Desulfatitalea tepidiphila: one gene and its partner. Each later gene encodes a partner of the first gene's protein in a complex. Links are inferred from orthologs where the notes say so. Each region holds a gene or a part of one and is shown in the gene's direction. Other genes may lie near its edges.

The links. Proteins that work in one complex are often made in the same cells at the same time.
Region 2: the proteins of tsaD (region 1) and tsaB are in contact, whole or in part, in a solved structure (PDB 4WQ4), measured with the Escherichia coli proteins. The link is inferred for Desulfatitalea tepidiphila from one-to-one orthologs.

The regions. Positions count from the first base shown.
Region 1 is NZ_BCAG01000003.1:248,447-252,698, forward strand. What follows is about bases 1-2,923. They hold tsaD (tRNA (adenosine(37)-N6)-threonylcarbamoyltransferase complex transferase subunit TsaD), read left to right. Parts: upstream 1-922; coding sequence 923-1,924; downstream 1,925-2,923. Other genes in these bases: purM (phosphoribosylformylglycinamidine cyclo-ligase), read left to right, coding at 1-657; DFT_RS05740 (ATP-binding protein), read left to right, coding at 2,013-2,923. Also shown: more of DFT_RS05740, read left to right, coding at 2,924-3,827; DFT_RS05745 (sigma-54-dependent transcriptional regulator), read left to right, coding at 3,820-4,252.
Region 2 is NZ_BCAG01000003.1:2,315,526-2,319,077, reverse strand. Bases 1-2,888 are described here. They hold tsaB (tRNA (adenosine(37)-N6)-threonylcarbamoyltransferase complex dimerization subunit type 1 TsaB), read left to right. Parts: upstream 1-1,049; coding sequence 1,050-1,727; downstream 1,728-2,888. Other genes in these bases: DFT_RS26795 (PP-loop family protein), read left to right, coding at 2,679-2,888; rpoZ (DNA-directed RNA polymerase subunit omega), read left to right, coding at 2,455-2,661; greA (transcription elongation factor GreA), read left to right, coding at 1,954-2,421; lon (endopeptidase La), read left to right, coding at 1-1,044. Also shown: more of DFT_RS26795, read left to right, coding at 2,889-3,122. UniProt on the Escherichia coli protein: Required for the formation of a threonylcarbamoyl group on adenosine at position 37 (t(6)A37) in tRNAs that read codons beginning with adenine.

The DNA.
Region 1 (4,252 bases):
GAGGCGCACTGTGCCCTGATCGGGGGAGAGACCGCCGAGATGCCGGGGTTTTATGCCGACGGCGAGTACGACCTGGCCGGTTTCGCCGTGGGATTGGTCGACAACAACAAGATCGTGGACGGATCGGAGATCCAGGTCGGCCACCAGATGATCGGCATCGCCTCCAGCGGCCTGCACAGCAACGGCTATTCGCTGGTGCGCAAGATCTGTTTCGATGTGCTCAAGATGGATGTCCACACCCATGTTCCGGACCTGGGCCGGACCCTGGGAGAAGAGCTGCTCACGCCCACGCGGATCTATTCCGAGACCGTGCAACATCTGATCCGCGGGCTGCCGATCCGGGGATTGGCCCATATTACCGGCGGCGGCATCGTCAACAATGTGCTGCGGATCATTCCCAAGGCTTGCGGGATTGCGCTGCACCGCGGCAGTTGGGAAACCCCGCCGATATTCAAGTTTTTGCAGGAGGCGGGCAAGGTGACCGATGACGAGATGCTGCGAGTGTTCAACAACGGGATCGGCATGGTGACCGTCGTTCCCGAAGACGCCGCCCAGGACATCGTCGCCCGCCTGTTGGCCATGAAGGAGAAGGCCTGGGTCATCGGCGAAATCACCGAGAGGGAAAGCGGGGGCGATAGCCGTTTTCGCTGGATGTAGGTGGTCCCCATCCACAGATGGCCAATCGACCTATTTGTGGACGGGTACCAGCTGTTCTGGGAATTTTAATGATACGAAAGCTTTTCGATCTTTTCTCCCGTTTCCTTAAATGGGTGGCCAAGGGTGCGCAAGACCAGCCGCCCTGTCGCAGTTGAGGGCTCCGCAGCGGGGACACCCGGGCGGTGTCCAAACCTCGCAAGTAATCCAGAGCACCCTTCTCCTCGCGCATCCCTCCATCGGCCCAAGGCAGCCAAAGGTGATCAACATGCGTGTCCTCGGTATCGAATCCTCCTGTGATGAAACGGCGGCGGCCATTGTCGAAGACGGGCGCAGGATATTGTCGTCTGCGGTGGCGTCGCAGGTGGCGATTCACCATCCATACGGCGGCGTGGTGCCGGAGTTGGCATCGCGCAAGCACATCGAGGCCGTGGTGCCGGTGGTCGAGCAGGCCATCGGCGATGCCGGGCTCAGGATCGAAGAGATCGATGCCGTGGCCGCCACCCAGGGACCGGGGCTGGTGGGTTGTCTGCTGATCGGTTTTTCCTTTGCCAAAGCCTTTGCCTTTGCACGTGGATTGCCCTGGGTGGGGGTCGATCACCTGGAGGGGCATCTCTATTCGATTCGTCTCGGAGACGATCCGCCTGAATTTCCCTACGTGGCGCTGCTCGCATCCGGCGGTCACACGGGCATCTACCATGTAGCCTCGGAAAACAGCCACGAACTTCTCGGCCAGACCCGTGACGATGCGGCCGGCGAGGCCTATGATAAAGTGGCCAAGATGCTCGGGCTGGGTTATCCGGGCGGTGCAGTCATCGACCACCTGGCCGCCCAGGGCAACGCGGATGCCATTGCCTTTACCCGGCCCTATCTGGAAAAGGATCAATTCGATTTCAGCTTCAGCGGTCTCAAGACGGCGGTCAACCGCTATATCCAGACGCATCCCCAGGCCGCAGAGGAACGGTGCGCCGACATCGCCGCCGCGTTTCAGGAGGCGGTCATGGATGTGCTGGTGCACAAGCTGCTTTACGCAGCCGAGGTCAAAGGGTGTTCGCGGGTGGCCGTGGTGGGCGGTGTGGCGGCCAATCGGCGTTTGAGAGAACGTCTTGCGACAGATGGCGCCGCCCGTTCGCTTGCGGTGCACATGCCACCCATGGCCTTGTGTGGGGACAATGCCGCCATGATCGCGGCGGTGGGATATTATCACCTGGGCAGGGGCGAGCGCACCGATCTCGACGCGGATGTCTATTCGCGCAAGCCCCGGTGTTGAGACATTTGTCGAGTTGTTGTGACTTGTAGGGGGTTTCGACTTTATCGGGCCTGTCGTTTTCCTTTATGGATGGACACTCGGAAGAAATATGACAGAGGCACATCCTAAAAAGAGCGCCCGCAAAACCGGCATGCAGATTTCGCCCTGGGTTATCCTGGGATCGACGGCGATCCTGATCGTCGTGGTAATCGTGCTTGCGATCCAGAAGGCCAATCGGGAGCAGCGCCACATGTCGGAGATCCTCAGCGCCAAGGGCGCGGTGCTCATCCGGGCCGTGGAGGCCGGCACGCGAACCGGAATGATGGGGATGTCCTGGGGCGGGGCCCAGATCCAGCGATTGCTCGAAGAGACCGGCCGGTTGCCGGACGTGCGCTACATGGCTGTCGTGGATCCGGACGGAAAGGCGGTGGCCCACAGCGATCCGGAGATGATCGGCAAACCTTTCGATCAGGGACGCAAGCTGTTGCACCTGGGGTCCGACCTGCAGGAGAATTGGGAGTTGGTCGATCTGGGTGAGGAGGGCCGAGTCTTTGAAGTGCATCGCCCGTTTCGACCCATGTTGGCGGGAAGAGGGCCGGGAAGCACCCGCATGTACGGTATGATGCGGCGTCATGGGACGGTGCCGCCCCAGAATGACGACTGGTTTTCAGCCTCCGATCAGAAACAATTATTGATCGTGGCCGGTCTGGACGTCGAACCCTTCGAAGCGGCCATTCGCGAAGATTTAAATACCACCCTGGTGCTTTCGGTCGTGCTGGTTCTGCTGGGATTTGCGGGTTTCGTCTCTCTATTCTGGATGTACAGCTATCGCGCCACCAAACGCTCCCTTCAGGATGCCAGCGCCTTTGCCGACAAGGTGGTGGCCAGCCTGCCGGTCGGCCTGATCGCCACCGATCAGCAGGGGCGCATCACCTTTTTCAATGCAGCGGCCGAACGCATCACCGGTTTGAAAAGGGAAGAAACGGGCGGCCAACCGGCCGATATGCTGCTGCCTTCGACCCTTTGCGGTTTGAAAGAGTTGCTCGACAGCGGCCAAACGATTGCCGAGCAGGAGATGGAATGCCGTTTTATCAGCGGCCGGACCGTGCCGGTGAGCGTCAGTGCCGCTCGCATCGTCAACGAGCTCGACGCTTATGTCGGGCAGATTCTCATTCTAAGGGACCTGGGCGAGGTGCGCCGCTTGCAGGACGAGGTGCGCCGGCAGGAAAAATTGGCTGCGCTCGGGGGCTTGGCCGCCGGCGTGGCCCATGAAATCCGCAATCCCCTCAGCTCGATCAAGGGGCTGGCCACTTTCTTTTCCGGTCAGTTCGAAGCGGGCAGCGAGGGCCGGGAGGCGGCCGAGGTGATGGTCCAGGAGGTGGATCGCCTGAACCGGGTGATCACCGAGCTGCTCTCCTTCGCCCGTCCGTCGGACATCAAACGGCGGCGGATCGATATCGCGCCCATCGTGACCCGGGCGGTCGGTTTGATTCAGCAGGACGCGGCCAATCAGCGCGTCCAGGTCGAATTGAAAATGGACGATGGGTTGTGCCCGGTCCTCATCGACCCGGACCGCATGGCCCAGTGCTTGCTCAATCTGCTGATCAACGCCATCGAGGCCATGGTCGATGGCGGACAATTGACCGTGCGCTGCGAGCGGGTCGATCCGGGCGAGGTGCGGGTCGCGATCAGCGATACGGGCCAGGGCATGGCACCCGATGAAATGGCTAAAATTTTCGATCCCTACTACACCACCAAGAGCCAGGGCACGGGATTGGGGTTGGCCATCGTGCATAAAATCGTCGAGGCCCACGGAGCGCGGCTCAACGTGGAGAGCGCGCCGGGACGTGGCACGACCTTTCTGCTGCATCTGCCCTGTGCGGATGAGGACAGAACAGCACAGGGAGGGCGTCGCGATGAATAGACGCAACCGGTTACTGATCGTCGACGACGATGCCGGGCACTTGACTACTTTGAAGACCATTTGCCGCAGTTGGAAGTATGAGGTCCTCACGGCCACGGATGGCGGCGAAGCCGTGGCGGCCGTGCGTGCCGAGCCGGTGGATCTGGTACTCATGGACGTGCGTATGGCCCATGTGAGCGGCATCGAGGCGCTCGGGCAGATCAAGGCCTACAATCCAGCCATCCCCGTGATTATCATGACTGCCTATTCGTCGGTCGAATCGGCGGTGGAGGCGCTCAAGGCCGGCGCTTACGACTATCTGATCAAACCCCTCGATTTCGAAGAGCTCAAGATCACCATCGAGCGGGCCTGCGAACATGCCGGCCTCAAGGTCGAAAACGAACGGCTGCGGGCGCAGCTGGCCCTCGATTGGGGGACGAGCCGCA
Region 2 (3,552 bases), 2.1 Mb from region 1 along the record:
GTGGAATTTTCGGACCACTACCTGAATCTGCCGTTCGATCTGTCCCAGGTCATGTTCGTCCTCACGGCCAATGTCACCGACACGATACCTTCGGCCCTTTTGGATCGGATGGAGGTAATCAACCTCTCCGGATACACCGAGGACGAGAAAAGGTCGATTGCCGAAAAGTATCTTCTGCCGCGTCAGCTCAAGGAAAACGGCTTCAAACGGAATAATCAGCTCACCATCAGCCCCCAGGCCATGACCGCAATGATCAACGAGTACACCTCAGAAGCGGGGCTCCGGAACCTGGAGCGTGAGATTGCCACGGTCTGCCGAAAAGTGGCCCGGCGCATCGCCGAAGGTGAAAAAGGGCCTTTTAATATCACTCGCGGGAATCTGGAAAAATATCTCGGGGTGCCCAAATTTTATCCTGAACTCGACCAGGAGGCCAGCCAGGTCGGCCTTTCAACGGGCCTGGCCTGGACCCAGGCCGGCGGGGAAGTCCTCTACGTGGAGGCGAGCCTGATGCGGGGCAAGGGTGAGCTGATCATCACCGGGCAGATCGGCGAAGTCATGCAGGAATCGGCACGCGCCGCCCTGAGTTATGCCCGCTCCTATCTCGACAAGGTCGGGGTGAAAGCCAACACCTTCGAAAATCTCGACATTCATCTGCATGTGCCGGCCGGCGCCATTCCCAAGGACGGTCCTTCCGCCGGCATCGCCATGGCCACTGCACTGATCTCCGCCGTTACCCAACGGCCGGTTGACAAGGATGTGGCCATGACCGGTGAAATTACACTGCGAGGCCGGGTGCTGCCCATCGGCGGCCTGAAAGAAAAGTCCCTGGGTGCCCTGCGGGCGGGTATCAAAACCGTGATCATACCGGCCAAAAACAATCGGGAGCTGGTGGAAATCCCCGCCGCCATCAAACGTAAACTCAAGTTCGTCACGGTTCAGAACATGGACGAGGTGTTGGACATCGCATTGCAGGCACCCATCGGAAAAGCCGTCACCTTTGGTGTGGCGAGCAAACGCCGTAAAGCGGTCAAGAAGTCATCCTGACGGCCATGCGAATGCTCTGCGTGGATACGTCGACCGAGGTGTGCGGTATTGGGCTGGCGGTGGATGGGCGTTGCCAGTTGGAAATGATACTTAACCCCGGGCTGACCCACACCAGGGTCTTGATGGAGGGTATCCGAACGGGGATAGCGATCCTGCGCTGGGAACCGACGGAATTGGATGCGGTGGCTGTGACGCGTGGGCCGGGCAGTTTCACCGGGCTGCGCATCGGGATCAGTGCCGTTAAGGGCCTCGCTTTTGCCTTGGGGAAACCCTTGATCGGCGTTTCATCGCTGGAGGTATTGGCCCATCAGGCGACTGAAGGATACCCGTCGGTCTGCCCGATGATCGACGCACGACGCAAAGAGGTCTACTGGTCGCTGTTTCATCGAACCGATCATGGATTGCAGCGGGTGTGTGAAGAGCGGGTTGGTGCGGCTGCCGATGTGGCCGGTCGAGTGGCCGGCCGATGTCTTTTTATCGGAAACGGCGCCCTCTTGTACGCGAAAGAGCTGAAAGCACGATGCCCCGATGCCGACGTTGCCGGGGCGACCGAACTCACTGTGCCCCGTCCGGCCGTCCTTGCCAGGTTGGCCGCCATGCAAATGGCAAAAGGGACCATAGAAGACATTCATGGTTTTCGCCCCGTCTACCTGCGAAAGTCGGATGCCGAAATAAACAGGTGACATTCTGAGCTAGGATAGGATTGGCCGGTCACCGATGGTGGCTGCGGCTGTTTTTATTGACAGATCCATAGAAAATGGTTATTTGCACAAAATAAATTGCATTAAGATATAAACCAATGGCCCCTGTTGGCGGTGTTGAGGGTGCTCATTGGTTTATGTTTTCATTGGTGCAAAACGTTGACCCTTGTCGGGTCGCGGCTATTTCGTGAATCAAAAGGAGACAGCGTTGGAAAAAATCCCCATTACCCCTCAAGGATACGAGGTGCTAAAAAAGGAATTAAGCCACCTGATGTCGGTTGAGCGCCCCCGGGTCATCAAGGCGATCGAGGAGGCACGTGCCCACGGCGACCTGTCGGAAAACGCCGAGTTCGAGGCGGCCAAAGAGCGCCAGGCTTTTATAGAGGCACGGGTCAACGAGCTGAACTACAAGCTGGGGAACGCTCAGATCATCAATCCAGAGGCTTTGCCCAAGGACCGTGCCGTCTTTGCCAGTCGGGTCCTGCTGTCCAACGTGGAAACCGGGGAAGATGTGGAGTATCAATTGGTGGGGCCGGATGAGTCGGACATTCGCGAAGGGCGCATTTCGGTCGCTTCACCGTTAGGCCAGGCCATCATCGGCAAAAAGCCGGGGGATGAAATCGTGCTCCAGGCGCCTGGCGGAAAAAGAGTTTACGAGTTGGTGGAAATCTTATAAAACGCATGACGTTTTTCATATTGGAGGTCGGTTGTGGCAAGAATCACCATTGAGGATTGTTTAAAAAGAGTAGGCAATCGTTTTAAGTTGGTCCACATGGCTGCCTCGCGGGTGCGCCAGATTCGGGAAGGTTCCGAATATCTCGTCAGTTCACCCAAGAATGAGGATATCGTGGTGGCGTTGCGTGAGCTTGCAGCGGGTAAGGTGATGGAAAAGAAGAAACAACTGGAGTTGGAATAGCCATCAATTGATCGCACTTGCCTAAATCCAGCAACATATTCAAGATCCTCAACAGATCCATGGGAAAGGCCTTGCATGCCTACGACATGATCGCGGACGACGATCGAATCGCGGTGGGTCTTTCCGGTGGCAAGGATAGCTGGGCGCTTCTCTGGCTTCTCACGGAGCGGCAACCCCGCGTACCTGTCAATTACAGTCTTTTTCCGATTCATGTCGATCTGGGATTCGGTGGAGACGGCGCCGTGCGAATCGAACGTTACGGCCGCCAGATGGGTTGGCCGGTTCGGATCGAGTTCACCGATTTCGGCCGGGTGGCCCACAGCGATGTGAACCGGGAAAATCCCTGTTTCCTCTGTGCCCGCAGAAGACGGCAGCGGCTTTTCGAAACGGCGGAGGCCTTGGGCTGCAACAAGGTGGCGCTGGGTCACAACAAAGACGATATCATCGAGACTTTTTTTTGAATATGTTGTATGCTGGCGAGATGAGCACCATGCGGCCCAGTCAATCTTTTTTTCAAGGACGCTTGACAGTGATCCGCCCCTTGGCTTACACCGAGGAGGCCGATTTGAAGCGTTTTTCGCGGAAGATGGAGTGGCCGATTGTCGAAAATCCATGCCCGAGTGCGGGGCGCTCCAGAAGAGCTGCCGTGAAATCCGTGCTCGAAAGACTCTATTGTTCCAACGATAAGATAAAGGGAAACATTTTCAGAGCGATGCGACATATCAGGCCAGAGTATCTGCTCAGGTGATGCATGTCGGGCGTCCGGCCCAAGCCGGGCCGACGCAACCGTCGACTGCAATCGCCTGGCATGTGCTATTGATCTAAACTCTGGATAAACCCGTATATCACTTCTGGCTTCTCCAGGGTCACCGGAACTTCTGCCTGGTTGAC